One region of the Pseudoalteromonas sp. S554 genome, then DNA from elsewhere that is predicted to be linked to it. Evidence: predicted binding sites of a transcription regulator. Region 1 holds the regulator's gene; the other holds the start of a gene.

The links. The regulator sigma-54, encoded in region 1, starts transcription at its own class of promoters, with help from an activator protein. The targets are predictions, from matches to a motif close to GTTGGCACGNNNNTNGNNT.
Region 2: a site for sigma-54 is predicted at 2,214-2,232, ahead of CWB65_RS17830 (EF-hand domain-containing protein). Genes of this name have one in related genera too.

What each region holds. Positions count from the first base shown of each region.
Region 1 covers NZ_PNDV01000034.1:86,172-94,210, reverse strand. The annotation lists gene CWB65_RS08815 (YgiQ family radical SAM protein) at 1-591, shown strand, start outside; gene mgtE (magnesium transporter) at 661-2,019, opposite strand; gene CWB65_RS08805 (HPr family phosphocarrier protein) at 2,128-2,400, opposite strand; gene rapZ (RNase adapter RapZ) at 2,444-3,289, opposite strand; gene ptsN (PTS IIA-like nitrogen regulatory protein PtsN) at 3,309-3,761, opposite strand; gene hpf (ribosome hibernation promoting factor) at 3,766-4,053, opposite strand; gene CWB65_RS08785 (RNA polymerase factor sigma-54) at 4,080-5,579, opposite strand; gene lptB (LPS export ABC transporter ATP-binding protein) at 5,649-6,374, opposite strand; gene lptA (lipopolysaccharide transport periplasmic protein LptA) at 6,371-6,907, opposite strand; gene lptC (LPS export ABC transporter periplasmic protein LptC) at 6,897-7,451, opposite strand; gene kdsC (3-deoxy-manno-octulosonate-8-phosphatase KdsC) at 7,448-7,999, opposite strand; gene CWB65_RS08760 (KpsF/GutQ family sugar-phosphate isomerase) at 8,000-8,039, opposite strand, start outside.
Region 2 covers NZ_PNDV01000103.1:3,510-11,548, forward strand. The annotation lists gene rluB (23S rRNA pseudouridine(2605) synthase RluB) at 47-916, opposite strand; gene scpB (SMC-Scp complex subunit ScpB) at 913-1,503, opposite strand; gene CWB65_RS17830 (EF-hand domain-containing protein) at 1,652-2,173, opposite strand; gene CWB65_RS17835 (hypothetical protein) at 2,392-2,823, opposite strand; gene xthA (exodeoxyribonuclease III) at 3,064-3,870, shown strand; gene CWB65_RS17845 (energy-coupling factor ABC transporter permease) at 3,876-4,523, shown strand; gene rlmA (23S rRNA (guanine(745)-N(1))-methyltransferase) at 4,520-5,317, shown strand; gene yfbV (terminus macrodomain insulation protein YfbV) at 5,335-5,781, opposite strand; gene CWB65_RS17860 (acetate kinase) at 6,065-7,279, shown strand; gene pta (phosphate acetyltransferase) at 7,281-8,039, shown strand, end outside.

The sequences.
Region 1 (8,039 bases):
CCATTATCAAAAATGATGAAGCCAGGCATGGGTGCTTACGATCAATTTAAAGAATTATTTGATAAGTACTCGAAAGAAGCGGGTAAAAAGCAGTATTTAATTCCGTATTTTATTTCTGCGCACCCAGGAACTAAAGACGAAGATATGGTAAACATGGCTTTATGGCTTAAGTCTAACGACTTTAAGTTGGATCAAGTGCAAAACTTTTATCCATCCCCAATGGCCAATGCGACCACTATTTACCATACAGAGATGAACTCACTGCGTAATATCAAGAATAATAGTGAAGTAGTGCCAGTGCCAAAAGGAGCACGCCAGCGCAGATTACACAAAGCTATTTTGCGCTACCATGATGCATCGGGCTGGCCAATGATACGTGAAGCACTTCGCAAAATGGGTAAAGCCAACTTAATTGGCAAAGGGCCAAACTGTTTAGTGCCAGAAGAAGGCCGCGATGAAAAAGCGGGTAAAACCGTTAATAAAGGCCGTAAAGGGGCTCGCCCAGCGCTTACACGTCATACGGGATTTAGCCAATTTAAAAAGGCTAATACAAAACCTAAAGTGGGTGGAAATAGGCACAAAGCCAGATAGTTATTACCGAGACAATAAAAACGCGCAGCTATAAATTAACTGCGCGTTTTTTTATAACAGCTTTTAAATTTATATTAACAGCCAAGTGGCGGTGCCTAAAAAGGCAAAAATACCCACAATATCTGTCACTGTTGTTAGCACTACACTGCCTGCAAGTGCAGGGTCTATATTCATTTTTTTAAGTAAAATTGGAATACTTGCACCAGCAACCCCAGCCACAACTAAGTTCATAAACATGGCAAAAGCGAGTACGCCGCCGAGCATAAAATCCCACTGCCAAAGTGCAATGACACCCGCTATCAACAATGACCACAAAATGCCATTGAGTGCTCCAATAGCGAGTTCTTTCATCATTAAAAAGCGTTGGTTGGTTTGATTTATATGACCAACAGCTATACCACGAATAACAAGTGTGAGTGATTGACTGCCAGCAACACCGCCCATAGAAGGAACAATGCCATTAAGCACTGCTAATATGGGTAAAATATCGAGTGTGCTTTCAAAAAAACTGGCTACAAAGGCGGCCGCAAGCGCAGTTAATAAGTTAACTCCTAACCATACTGAGCGTTTTTTAGAGCTTTTTAAGACAGGAGCAAAGGTATCTTCTTCATCATCAAGGCCCGCCAAACTCAGTAAACTATGTTCGGCGTCTTCACGAATTACGTCAACAATATCATCGATCGTGACACGACCAAGTAGCTGATCGTTGTCATCAACAACTGGGGCCGAGATCCAATTATGGCGCTCAAACAGTTGTGCGACTTCACTTTCATCCATTGAAATTGGAATTGACTCACATTCTTCATCCATTAAATCGCGAACAATTTTTTCTGGTGGATTAGTTAGCAATGTACTCAGCGATAAAGCACCAATAAAGCAGTTATGTTTATCAACCACATACAGGTCATCAGTGCCTTCAGGTAACTCTCCGCGAAGTCGAATGTAACGTAGTACGACATCAATGGTCACATCTGGGCGAATAGTTACTGTATCGGTGTTCATAAGTGCGCCGGCAGAACGCTCTTGATAAGATAGCGCTTGTGTTGCGCGTTCTCTATCTTGGGTGTCCATGGCGCTAACAACGTCTTGGTAAACGGTGTCAGGCAAACTACGTAATACTTCACCTAGGTCATCGTGACCCATGTCTTCAGTGGCAGCAGCAATGTGCTCAGGCTCCATTTGGGCAATAATACCCAGGCGCACGTCTTCTGATAATTCTTCGAGTACATCACCTTGAACATCAGGATCAACTAACTGCCATAGCAAGCGACGAATTTTGTGTGGAGATGATTCTAATAATAACGCAGTATCACATGGCGCTGTTTTTGCGAGCATGCGCCTAACTTGAACAAACTGACCACTATTAAGTGACTTGGTCACTTGTTTTAGTTGTTGTAGTGGGTAGTCTTGTTCAAAAGCTTCGGGCATTGGCGTCCTTTATTTATACTGTAACTGTTACCTAGTGGGTGGGGGAGTACGACCTAGCAGCCAGTTATTTTGATTATAGTTATTTTATTTAAATGTTAAAAATTAACGTTACTCTTGTTCGTTAAATCGTTGCGAAATAAGTTCTCCAATGGCATTTAAAGCTTGCTCTGCATCAGGCCCTTCACATACCACTTTAACTTCTTTACCTTGGCTACTTTCAAGTAGCATTAGTGCTAATACACTGTCACCAGCAGCTTCTTTATCATCTTGAAATAAGGTGATTGAAGCATCAAATTTTACAGCGAGTTGGGCTAATACAGTCGCGGCTCTGGCATGCAGTCCTAATTTATTTTGTATTAAAAAAGTGTCTTCTATACGCATACATTACTCTATCAAAGCTGAACAGGTTATTAGTTTTGTAAAATTACTTTTCTTGTTCTCTGTGACGTATTTTTACATTGGGATGCGTAACTGCAAAGCTTTCGCCAATTGTTTGCGCTAAATATACAGAGCGATGTTGCCCGCCAGTACAGCCAATCGCAATAGTTAAATAGCTTCTGTTATTTCGCTCTAGGTGTGGTAGCCATGTTTGTACAAAGGTTTGTATTTGCCATGTAAATTTTTGAACTATGCTGTGGCTAGCCAAATAATCTTTTACTGGTTGGTCTAGGCCGTTGAGTGGTTTTAGTTCAGGCTCCCAGTGCGGGTTAGGTAAAAAACGTGCATCAAATACGTAATCTGCCTCTTTAGGAATGCCATGTTTAAAACCAAATGATTCAAATGTAACAATCAGCTGCTTGTCTTTTTTACCTAGTATTTTTTCGCGAATTGATTCAGCAAGTTGATGAACGCTTAGCTCACTGGTATCGATCATGTAATCGGCGCGCGTAATTAGCACATCGAGAAGTTCTTTTTCTTTTTTTATGGCTAAATCAAGCGGAAGTGAATCTATTGATAAAGGGTGTAAGCGCCTAGTTTCAGAAAAGCGCTTAATAAGGGTTTGATCTTCACTGTCTAAGTAGAACAGCGTTGGTTTTGTAAAACCCGGTAAGTATTCGATGATGTGATTAAATTCATCTTGCTCTTTTGGTAAATTTCGCACATCTATACTAACGGCAATTTTATCGTAGTTATCAGAAACGCTTCTTACCAAAGAAGGTAATAAATTTACTGGAATGTTATCTACGCAATAATAACCTAGATCTTCAACAACGCGCAAAGCAACCGACTTACCAGAACCAGAACGGCCACTTATGATAATCAACTCCATTAATCACCCTTTAAATTTGTTACGATTGGTCAACAATAATTTGATACAACTCAGCATCCGATTTAGCACAGCGAAGCTGCTTACAAAATTCTTTATTTTTTAGTTTATCAGCTATCGTTGCTAGCGTCTTTAAATGCTGTTGGTTATCGCCTTCAGGTACGATGAGTGCAACAAAAATATCAACAGGGCGGTTGTCTATAGCATCAAAATTAATCGGTGTTTCACTAACTAACACCAATGCTAAAGGTTCTTGTGCGCCGCTCATTCGGCCATGTGGAATAGCAATACCTCTTCCTATCCCTGTGCTGCCTAGTTTTTCGCGGGTTAATAAAGCGCCCAAAATATCCTGTTGAGATAAATACGGTAATTTATCGTGAGCCAGCTCGCTAATAAACTCTAAAATTCTTTTTTTACTATTAAAAAGGACCGCAGCTTTACTGCAGTCCTGGCATATAAGTGAACTTAATTTCATCATATTAGTGTCGAGCAAGCTTCTCTTTGTGTTTAATTACTTGACGGTCAAGCTTGTCAATCAATGAATCAATAGCTGCATACATATCTTGATGTTCAGTGGATGCGAATAATTCAGCACCACTTACATGAATAGTTGCTTCTGCTTTTTGATTTAATTTTTCTATATCAAGAATGACATGAACATTATTAATATGATCAGAGTGCCTTTCTAGCTTCGCAAATTTGGTATTTATATAGTCTCTTAATGAATCAGTTAGTTCTACATGACGACCAGTTAAATTTAGTTGCATAAGCATTACCCTCTTTGTTTAGCGTCTTAGATCAGGCTCTTTCGCTGATTTGACGGTGGAATAGCCAGAGATTCGCGATATTTTGCGATTGTACGTCTCGCTACTTTAATTCCTTGCTCAGCCAATATATCCGCAATTTTGCTATCACTCAATGGTTTTGCTGAGTTTTCTGCTGCGATTAATTTTTTAATAAGTGCACGTATTGCCGTAGATGAACATTCTCCACCATTTTCGGTACTAACGTGGCTTGAGAAAAAGTATTTAAGCTCAAATATTCCACGCGGTGTGTGCATATACTTTTGCGTAGTTACGCGCGAAATTGTTGATTCGTGCATTTCTACCATTTCGGCAACATCATTTAAAACCATCGGTTTCATGGCTTCTGGCCCGTGTTCAAAAAAGCCCTGTTGTTGTTTAACAATACAGTTAGTTACTTTTAAAAGTGTATCATTTCTACTTTCTAAGCTTTTTATAAACCATTTAGCTTCTTGTAAATGTGAGCGAATAAATTGACTATCGCCGCTTGATTTAACTGTACGCGACATCGCTGCATATTGGCTGTTTACACGAATTTTTGGCATGCTGTCTGGGTTTAACTCTACAATCCAGCGGCCTTTAATTTTTTTAACTGACACATCAGGTATTACATACTCAGACTCTTCTCGTACTATTGTGTCTGCAGGCTTAGGGTTGAGCGTATGAATAAGTGTCATTACTTCTTTAAGCTCATCTTCTTTGAGCTTCGTTTTTTTCATTAATGTACGGTAGTCACGAGCAGCTAACAAATCAATGTGCTCGGTTAAAATCATTTTTGTTTCATCAATAAAAGGCGTGCCTTTATCAAATTGATTTAACTGAATACACAAACACTCTTGTAAGCTACGTGCCGCAATACCCACTGGGTCAAATAGCTGAATGCGCTTTAATACCGCTTCTATTTCGTCAAGTTCAACCTCAACGTCATCGTCGTTATCTTGATTAAAGCTCTCTAAAATCTCTTCGCAACTGAGTGTCAGTATGCCTGAATCATCCACCGCTTCTACAATAGCAATAGCGATGGCTTCATCTGTAGGGCTAAATGGCGTTAATTGTAATTGCCACATTAAGTATTCGTGAAGCGTTTCAGTTGATGCGCCCTGATATATAGACTCATCTTCAGGCATTGGGCCTGAAGATGATGCAGGGGCTGCACTCATATACTCATCCCAGCTAACATCCATTGCCATGTCGTCACTTACGGTATCTTTAGCAAGCGCTTCACCACTGTCTTGTTCATACTCGCTAGGGGCTTCATCGGCAGATACGGTTACTGTAACTTCATCGTTATCTGCTTTTTGCTCATTTTTGCCCGCAAGATCATCGGCATAGTCTTGCTCCTCAACCTCAAGTAATGGGTTGCTGTCGAGCGCTTCTTGTATTTCTTGCTGAAGATCCAATGTGCTTAATTGCAGCAAGCGAATAGCTTGTTGCAACTGAGGTGTCATTGTAAGTTGCTGGCCCATGCGCAGCTGTAGTGATTGCCTCATGTATCTCTAACAATCCTTTTAAGTTGTTATAGTTAATACTAGCAGATGCTTATAAATAAGGCGTAAATGTTACAGCCTAAATTGCTCGCCTAAATATACATCGCGTACAGTTTTATCATTTAATACGTGTTCAGGGGTACCAGAAGCAATCAGTTCCCCATGAGAAACAATGTAGGCTTTTTCGCAAACATCAAGGGTTTCTCTTACATTGTGGTCTGTTATTAATACGCCAATCCCACGGTTTTTCAGGTGTTCAATAATTTTTTTAATATCTAATACTGAGATAGGGTCAACACCGGCAAATGGTTCGTCTAACAAAATAAACTTTGGATCTGCGGCTAAAGCACGTGCAATCTCCACTCGGCGACGTTCTCCGCCCGATAATGCCATGCCTTTGCTGTCGCGAATGTGTTGAATGCTAAATTCATCTAATAGATTATTCAATGTATCTTCTCTGGCTTGTTTAGTGAGCTCCTTTCGAGTTTCTAAAATAGCCATTAAGTTTTGATACACTGTTAATTTTCTAAATATAGACGACTCTTGTGGTAAGTAGCCAATGCCTAATCTAGCACGACTGTGCATAGGTAAAAGCGTAATATCGTTATCATCGATAGATATTTTGCCTTTGTCGCTAGGGACTAAGCCTACAATCATGTAAAAGGTTGTTGTTTTACCTGCGCCGTTTGGCCCAAGCAAGCCTACAATACTGCCAGCTTTAACTTCTAAGCCCACATTTTTTACAACTTCACGGCCTTTGTAGCTTTTGGCTAGTAGCTCTGCTTTTAATGTGCTCATGGTTGGCCTTTGTCATTTTTTTTAGGCTCCACAGGCACTAAGATAGTGTGTACACGGTCAGTTGAGCTTTCATCTTTTTCGGCGCTAATAAGCTGCTGTTCTATATCGTAGGTAATGCTTTTAGCATTCATTTTTTGCCCAGCTTGAGATATCTCTGCATCTCCAATTAATGTTAAAAAACGCGTTGAAACATCGTATCTAACTTCATTAGCGCTGGCGCTCATTATTGTGCCGTCGGCTTGTTTTTCTTCAAAATATGCAGGCGTACCTGTGGCAATTAACAATTGCTTGTTGTCGCCTAGCTCATCGCGCTTGTGAACCTCAAGGCGGTCTGCGGTAATTTTTCTGTCGCCATGAATAATTTCAACATTTTTTTCAAAGATACCTACGTTTTCTTTTAGTTGACCCTCTTGTTTATCCGCACTAATCGAAATTTGATTTGCAGAAATTGGCGCTGTTGTTTCAGCGGCATTAGTACCTAATGCAAGTAAAAATGTTGGAATAATAAAGAGTGTTGATAGTTTATTGGTCATAATAAATAGTTCGCGTATGGTTAATTAATTTTATCACTTCGGTTTTTAAATCGGCTTCTAAGCCTTTACCGGTGATTTTTAAATTGGGCCCTGTAACAATGACAGGCTGCTCTGATTGCATCGTTAGTAATTTTATATCTACCTGAATGTTATCAGCATTAATTTTATCTATCATTGCGTTATCAGTTAAATTACTAGCAACAACGTTACCTTCTAATATTAGTTGTCTGCCTTCGTATAATGTTGCTTCATTAGCGTTAATTCGCCATGTTTGTTTGTCGTTGTATAGCGTAAAAATAGGTTTATCAAAAAAGGTAAACCCTAATTCTTGATATAGCTCCATTCGCGCTGCCGTTACTTTATGGCTGATTTTCCCATTTTCGTCATACGCTGTTTGTTTTAGCTCTATGGCTGTGTAATCGGGCTTTGCAATTATGTCTGCTTCGGTTTGTTGTGGTAAATTTACTTGTGTGAAATAAGGGTACCAAAGCCAAACCATACAGCTGATGAATAAAACGCTTAATATTATGCGCGCTGCATTCATGAACTAGTCCCTTTTGTGGTCAAAGGTTTGTTATTTTCAAGCATTAGCAGGTCGGTTAGTTCTCTCACTGCACCAAAGCCACCTGGCATTTGTGTTGTATAATGTGCTAAACGTTTTATTAGCGGATGTGCGTCATTTACTGCAACAGCAAACCCTACTAACTCCATCACTGGCATGTCTGGGCCATCATCGCCAATGTAGGCAATTTGCTCATCATTTAAATTGAGCTTTGTTTTTAGTTCTTCGTAAGCGAGTAATTTATTTTCTTGGCCTTGGTATATATGTTGTACTGTTAAGCTTGTCATACGCTGTTGTACTATTTTTGAGTGGCGTCCTGTAATTACCGCAACTTCAAAGCCACTATTAATTAGCGCTTTAATGCCAAAGCCATCTTTTGTATTAAATGCTTTGAGCTCTTCGCCTTGGTTACCCAAATAAATGCGACCATCAGAAAACACACCATCAATATCACAAATAAGTAGCTTTACTTTTTTTGCACGTGCTTTTGCGTCTTCACTCAATGGTTGATAGAGCTCTTCAAATTGCATTTATAATACTCCTGCTTTTAGTAAGTCTTGCATATTTAAT
Region 2 (8,039 bases), on a different contig from region 1:
TAAAAAAGCCGCAAATAATGCGGCTTTTATACAAAACGTCAAAATATCACTTACGCTTAGTCGACTTAACACGTTGGTTGTGCTTTTTAACCGCTTTACGAATTTGATTAATTTTAGCGCGTTTATCTTTGCGTTTTTCAGGCATAACTGAAAGTTTAGTTTGCGTTTCACGACCTAACTTAACCGTTTTACGCAAGTAGTTAACGGTTTCTAAGTCGTATTCAACCCAACCACCTTGTGGCACACGCTTATCTAGCTCTAGCTTACCGTAACGAATACGGATAAGACGCGACACTTCAACGTCTTGAGATTGCCATAAACGACGAACTTCGCGGTTGCGCCCTTCGTTTAACGTCACATTAAACCAGCGGTTAATTCCTTCACCACCTAGCGGTTTTATATTTGTGAATTTTGCAGGACCATCTTCAAGCTCAACACCACGCATCAGGTTTTTAAGTGTCTCGTTTGTTACTTCACCAAACACACGCGAAGAATATTCACGCTCTACTTCATAACTTGGGTGCATTAAACGATTGGCTAATTCACCATCGTTGGTAAACAACATTAAGCCTGACGTATTCACATCCAGTCGGCCTACAGCTATCCAACGATCGCCATCAATACGAGGAAGTCTGTCAAATACAGTACGACGACCTTCAGGGTCTTTACGTGTACTCAACTCTCCCTCGGGTTTGTTGTACATAATTACACGGCAAATTCTGTCAGCTTTTTCTTCAATTTTTACGGTATGACCGTCAACACGAATTAAATCGGTTTCTTCAACGCGGTCACCGAGTTTAGCTACTTTGCCATTAACACTAACACGGTTAGCATCAATGTATTTTTCCATTTCACGACGCGAGCCTACACCAGCTCTGGCTAGGACTTTTTGTAACTTTTCACCTTGTATATTCATTCGGATGGTTCTCTCACAGAAGGATCACTTAATAACTGGTTTATTTTACTTTCTTGTTGCGCAGGTAACGCAGGTAAGTTTTCTAAACCCGTTAATGAAAAATAATCTAAAAATTGTTTAGTAGTGGCGTATAAAGCGGGCTTACCCGGTACTTCTTTGTGCCCTACCACTTTCACCCACTCTCTTTCGAGTAAGGTTTTAATTATATTCGAACCCGTTGTTACACCTCTTACTTGCTCTATTTCACCACGCGTAATGGGTTGACGATAAGCAATAAGTGATAATGTTTCCAATAAAGCACGTGAGTATTTAGGAGCTCGTTCTTGCCATAGGTTACTCAACCAAGGGCTCAAACTACTACACGCCTGAAATCGATAACCACTACCAACTTCAACAAGGCGAATACCACGGGTTTGAAAGTGTGTTTGTATTGTTTCTATAGCCTCGTTTATACGTGACATAGAAATTGCAATATCCACTAAAACAGTGTCTTTAATATGGCGTTTACTTATGGGTTTGTCTGCAACAAAAATCGCAGCCTCAATGATTTCAACCAACTGCTCATCACTAATTCGCCGCCCAGCCATATACACTCTTAATAAATAAAAATACACAGCCATCTATTATGACAGAACAACCACTAACTAGGAAAATATATCTGGCAATTATCTAAAATTAGCCATAAAAAAAGCCAGTTAAAATAACTGGCTTTGATTTTTATGTTCTGAATTTTAATTAGCTGTGTTTAATTGACTCTAACGCTTCGTCTTCAGCTACAGATTTACCATATTTATTTATGTAGCCCATAAACTCATTTTTACTAATTCGATTGTCTTCGTTTTTGTCCATATAACCAAAGTGATTTGAAATATCGTCGTCATTGCCTTCAACAACTGATATGTAGCCATTACTATCGTTATCTAAACTGGCAAAACTACTTTCAATTTTGTCAAATTTTGCAATTTCAGCTTTAAAGGCTGATTCACTTACATCACTATCGGTTGCAACCTTGCCAGTGTTTAACTGCATGTAAGCATTAAATTCTTTACGACTAATTTCTTCATCCATATTGGTGTCGATATTTGAAAAGTGACCCCAAATATTATCGTCGTCAGCTTCAACTTTTGAAATAAAACCATCACTGTCGTTGTCTAGGCTTGCAAAGTCGCTGTCTATTTTATCAAGACCTTGATTAGATGCGCAGGCTGCTAAACTTAATGTTGCTAGAATAGTTGTTGCTAATGTTAACTTTTTCATAAGACGTGTCCTTCGTTGTTAATAAATGTCACAACAACTAATACAAGTCTGGTGCCAAAATAAAATAAATATAAATTTCAGCACCTTACAGAAAACCTGTTTATTATTTATTCTATTTTCAATACGTTAGCCTTGAAACCTTTTCAACCAACCTTGTAAATTTTGCAAAAAAAAGCCCAGCTGTAAAAGCTGGGCTCTCATTAATTTTGTCGTGCTAATTAAATTGCAGCGTTTTGATAACGCTTAACAAAGTCAGTAACTTTCTGACCGTTACATTTAAGCGAGTTTAAATTACCTATTTTTTGGCGTACTGGCGCTAAACCTTGCTTTAATGCAGTCATACATAATTGAGTTTCTTGTTGAGCATCTTTAGCAAACACTTCTACTTTGTTTTCAGTTATGTTGTTTGTTGAATCTTTCTTTGCAATATCACGAATATCTTGGCCGTTACACATGATGCTTTGTGAGAAGCGTGATAAGTATACATTGTGCTTAGCTGCTAATTTACGTGCTGCAGAAAAACCTTCGTTTGCGCTTAATACACACAGCTTAGACTCAATAGAGCTGTCTTGGCTGAAGTAAGTGTTACTTTGAGCTGAAACAGAAGAAGATGCTAATAATGTTGCCGCTAAAAATAATTGTGCTTTCATGAGAGATCCTATGTGAACGAGTTTGCCAATGAATTTGCGCGCATTATATAGCCAATTTATTGCAGATCAATTGAATTTTTTATTTATTTTATAAATTAATACAACATTAACAATGTTTAAACTTTCACCACCATTTGATCAACATTTGCGCAGCTATTTTGTCATTTCAGACATGTTATGTAAGCTAAATTACTGATACAATTTGCTATCAAAATGAGAACAAATTTAAAGGTAAATCGAATGAAAGTGATTTCTTTCAATATCAATGGTCTGCGTGCTCGTCTTCACCAATTACAAGCTGTTATTGATAAACATCAACCGGACGTAATTGGCTTGCAAGAGATTAAAGTTCATGATGAAGCGTTTCCATTAGACGATGTTCAAAAAATGGGGTACCACGTCTACTTTCACGGTCAAAAAGCACATTACGGCGTAGCTATGTTATGCAAAAAAGAGCCAAAATCGGTCTTAAAAGGGTTTGCTACCGACACTGAAGAGTCGCAAAAGCGCATGATCAGTGTCACTATTGAACAAGATAACGGTCGCGACATTACCGTTATGAATGGTTATTTCCCGCAAGGCGATAATATCAATCACGAAACCAAATTCCCCTATAAACGTCAATTTTATAAAGATTTGATGACACATCTAGATACAAACCTCACTCCCGATCAGGATGTAGTTGTTATGGGCGACATAAATATATCACCTACAGATTTAGACATAGGTATTGGTGAGGTCAACGCTAAACGCTGGCTAAAAACAGGTAAGTGCTCTTTCCAACCAGAGGAGCGTCAATGGCTATCAACACTTTTAGATTGGGGATTTAAAGATACCTTCAGAGAACTCTATCCTGATGTTAACGATCAATACTCATGGTTTGATTACCGCTCTAAAGGCTTTTTAGATAATCGCGGCCTGCGAATTGATGTTGTGCTTGCAACTCAATCACTTGCTGAGCGTTGTATTGAATCAGGAATTGACTATGAGCTACGCGCAATTGATAAACCATCAGATCATGCGCCAATTTGGTCAACGTTCAAGTAGCTATAATGTTAAACACTGAAATACAAGGGCTGATGTGGGTCCTTGTACTTGCTATTGCGATTTTTAGTTTCGACAAAAACACATATAAATCGCTTTATAAAACGTCTGCTAGGCAAACCGGTGTATTAGCCTGTGCGCTTGTATTTGCACTACTGTGGCGTATTAAAGCCGGTATTTTAACTGGCCTTGACCTGCACATACTTGGTATTACTGCAGCCACCTTAATATTGGGCTGGCGGCTAGCCATTTTGAGTAGCCTACTGGCAAGTGCCTTGTTGTTTTCATTTGGGCAGGTTAGTTTTAACCTTTTACCTGTACAAATACTTATTGGCGCTTTTATTCCCATATTATTGAGTTATTTAAGTTTTGTTGTGTGCTATCACTATTTACCAAAACATTTTTTTGTTTATATATTTGTTTGTGCCTTCATAACAGCTGGGTTTATAGCGTGCATAAAGATATCTTTAGGTGCCCTCTTTTATTTCTCTTTAGGTCAGTATAATTGGCAAGAACTTGCCGACAATTACGTTTATTTAAGTGCTATAATTTGGTTTCCAGAAGCCATGTTGAACGGAATGGCCATCACCATTTTAATTACATACCGTCCCCACTGGGTTAAAACTTTTTACGACAAGGATTACCTAGACTCATGAGTCTTGAATATCAATGCCCTTTATGTAGCAAATCGCTAACAAAAACTCAAAATACACTGCGCTGTGAAAGCAACCACAGTTTTGATTTTGCCAAAGAAGGCTACGTTAACTTACTGCCTGTTCAAAACAAAAACTCTAAACAACCTGGTGACTCGCTTGAAATGGTGCAAGCAAGGCGCACATTTTTAGAGCAAGGTTTTTATGCATTCTTACAACAAGCACTTAGCGATATAACAAGTACTATAAAAGGTAATAATATTATTGATTTAGGGTGTGGCGAAGGGTTTTACACCCACGCTATTGCTAATAATACTCAAGCGCAAGTTTATGGTGTAGATATTTCAAAGTCAGCTATAAAATACGCCGCTAAACGTTACCCCAACTGCAGCTTTAGCGTTGCGTCAATCAGTCAAGCCCCTTTTAAAGAAGGGTTTGCTGATATTCTTATAAGTGTATTTGCACCTTTATTTACTAAAGAGCTTGATAGACTCGCTAAACCTAATGCTACGCTTGTCGTGGCCAGCCCAGGGCCATGGCATTTAAAAGAGTTAAAAGCTTATATTTACCAATCAGTAAGCGAGCATACGAAAGTAGATGTGCCTGAAGGTTTTACAGAAACTCACCAAGATTTGATCACTCAACAGGTAACACTGAGTATTAACGATGTTAGAAACCTGATAATGATGACACCGTTTGCGTGGAAATTTAGACCTGAGCACTGGGAAACACTAGAAGAGAAAGGTGAACACCATGTCACCTTGTCGTTTTATATAACGCAATTTCAAAAAGCGTGATTGTTGAAAGCGTTTTATTAAAACTGTTCTTTAGTAAACGCTTTATCCATTTTTTCAAACATATCTTTAAGTAAATTTGCAAGCTCCAAATAGCGGGGCTTTTTTTCACTTAACTTAGGTTGATAACCATTAGCAACCATTTTTGTATGGAGCTCTTTGTACCAACTTAGCATGGCTGGGTCTAATGGGGTTTGTGCTCGTTTACCCAACCACAATAAACCTTGTAGAGGTAAAGATAAGAAAAACAATGCACTTGCAATCGCTTGTGGTAAAAAATCAGGGCCAAGGTAGTTGAGTTGAAAAAATAATGTAAACATAGCAAGAATGGGCATAACAGTAATGGCAAGTTCTGTTGCTCTAATTACCCTAAACTCACTAAACAATGGAGCTAACTCTTTTCGCATTGGCCATTGTTTTGCGTACTGTCTACCAATTTGAACTTGTGACATCACACTTTTTTGCATCATGACTCCTCACAATTACTGAATTCAATATATAAATTAGCTCGTGTTTTTATAAAGTGTAACACAAATACAGCGGGTTTCACTTAATCAGTAAAAGTGCTTAATTATGCTGTTAAATTGTGCAAAATACTAAACTAAATACATCAAATAGTTTAAAATATAAAACTTATTAATGGGTCTAACGACCTTGTTTATAATATCTTTAGCCTTTTAATTAAGACCTGAGTGTAACAGTAAATAATTAATGTTCACTTACTAAACTTTATTTATGGAAATTATATCTATGCCAACACCCGCTCCTAAGTCACAACATGTTTTAGTATTAAACTGTGGTAGCTCAAGTTTAAAGTTTGCCATTATTGATGCAAACACCGGCCATGAAATTATATCGGGCTTAGCAGAGCGACTAGGTGCAGCAACTCCGTCGGTAAAGTATAAATACAAAGGTGATAAAACACTTATTGATTTAGCACCAGAGCAAGCTCACGCTGAGGCTATTAATACGCTAGTAACGTTAATAAAAGATCACAAACTAGATGAACAGCTAATTGCTGTTGGTCATCGTGTTGTTCACGGTGGCGAGCACTTTACCAAATCAGTATTAATTAATGATAAAGTTATTGAAAGCATAACCCAGGCTGCAACACTTGCACCGCTTCATGGTCATGCCAACTTGCTGGGTATATCTTCAGCGCAAGACTCGTTTAAAGGCTTACCTCAAATTGCCGTATTCGATACGGCTTTTCACCAAACTATGGATAAAGTCGCATACCTTTATGCGCTACCTTACAATTTATATACCGAGTTTGGTGTTAGACGTTATGGCTTTCATGGTACGAGCCATTTTTATGTTGCCGGGCAAACAGCAAAACTACTTAACCAACCTATTGAAAAAAGTAATTTTATTAGTGCTCATTTGGGGAATGGCTGCTCTGTATGTGCGATTAAAAATGGTAAGAGTGTCGATACAAGTATGGGCCTTACGCCACTTGAAGGGTTAGTAATGGGTACTCGCAGTGGCGATATTGATCCAGGTTTATTTAACTTTTTAACGACACAACTTGATTATAGTGCGCAACAAATAGATGACTTACTCAATCAAAAAAGTGGTTTGTTAGGCATTAGTGAGCTTTCAAACGATTGTCGTACTATTGAAGAAGCTGCTACAGCGGGAAATCAACAAGCAGCATTAGCACTCGATATGTTTTGCTATCGTTTATCTAAGCAAATTGCATCGTACATGGTGCCTTTACAGCGTCTTGATGCGCTTATTTTCACCGGCGGTATTGGAGAAAATTCAGATATCATTCGTAAAAAAGTGATCACTCAACTTGGATTTTTAGGTATGGAATGTGACACGCAAGCAAACCTAGATGCTCGTTTTGGTCAACAAGGTGTAATTAGCACTGAGCAATCTCGTATCAAAGCTGTCGTCATGCCAACGAATGAAGAATGGGTTATCGCCCTCGACTCTGCAAATATTGTTAAGGAGCTATAATATGGCACACCGTATTATGTTGATACCGATTTCTACGGGAGTTGGTTTAACATCTGTTTCCGTCGGGCTTGTGCGTGCGCTTGAGCAAAAGGCGGTAAAAGTTAATTTCTTCAAACCTATTGCTCAACCGCGCTCTGGCGAAACCGGTCCAGAAAAATCGACACAAATAATAAAGCAAGGCTCCCCTATTGACCCACCAACACCGTTTGCATTGGATTACGCAGAGCAAATGATTGGTGATGCAAAGGGCGACGACTTATTAGAAGAAATTGTTGAGCGCTTTGAAAGTAAAATTAACGACGATGAAGTAGCCATCATTGAAGGCATGGTTCCGACTCGTAAACAACCTTATGCAGGGCGCGTAAACCGTGAAATAGCGCAAACACTCGGTGCCGATATTGTATTTGTATTAACGCCTGGTAACGATAATATTACCCAGCTGGAAGATCGTCTTGAGATTGCAGCTGGTAATTATGGTGGTATTGACCACCCGCGTGTATTGGGCTGTATTTTTAATAAAGTAAATGCCCCTCTTGATGAAGAAGGCAGAGCACGCGCCGATTTAGTCGACTCTTACAAACCTGATGAAGTAGATAACGAACTAAACCGTTTAGCATCACTGCCAATTTTTAGAAAAAACCCATTTATGTTACTTGGTGCAATACCATGGGATTTTGATTTAGTCGCACCACGTGTGAAAGACCTAAGTGCGTATTTAAAAGCCACAATTATTAACGAAGGTGATATGCTGCATCGACGC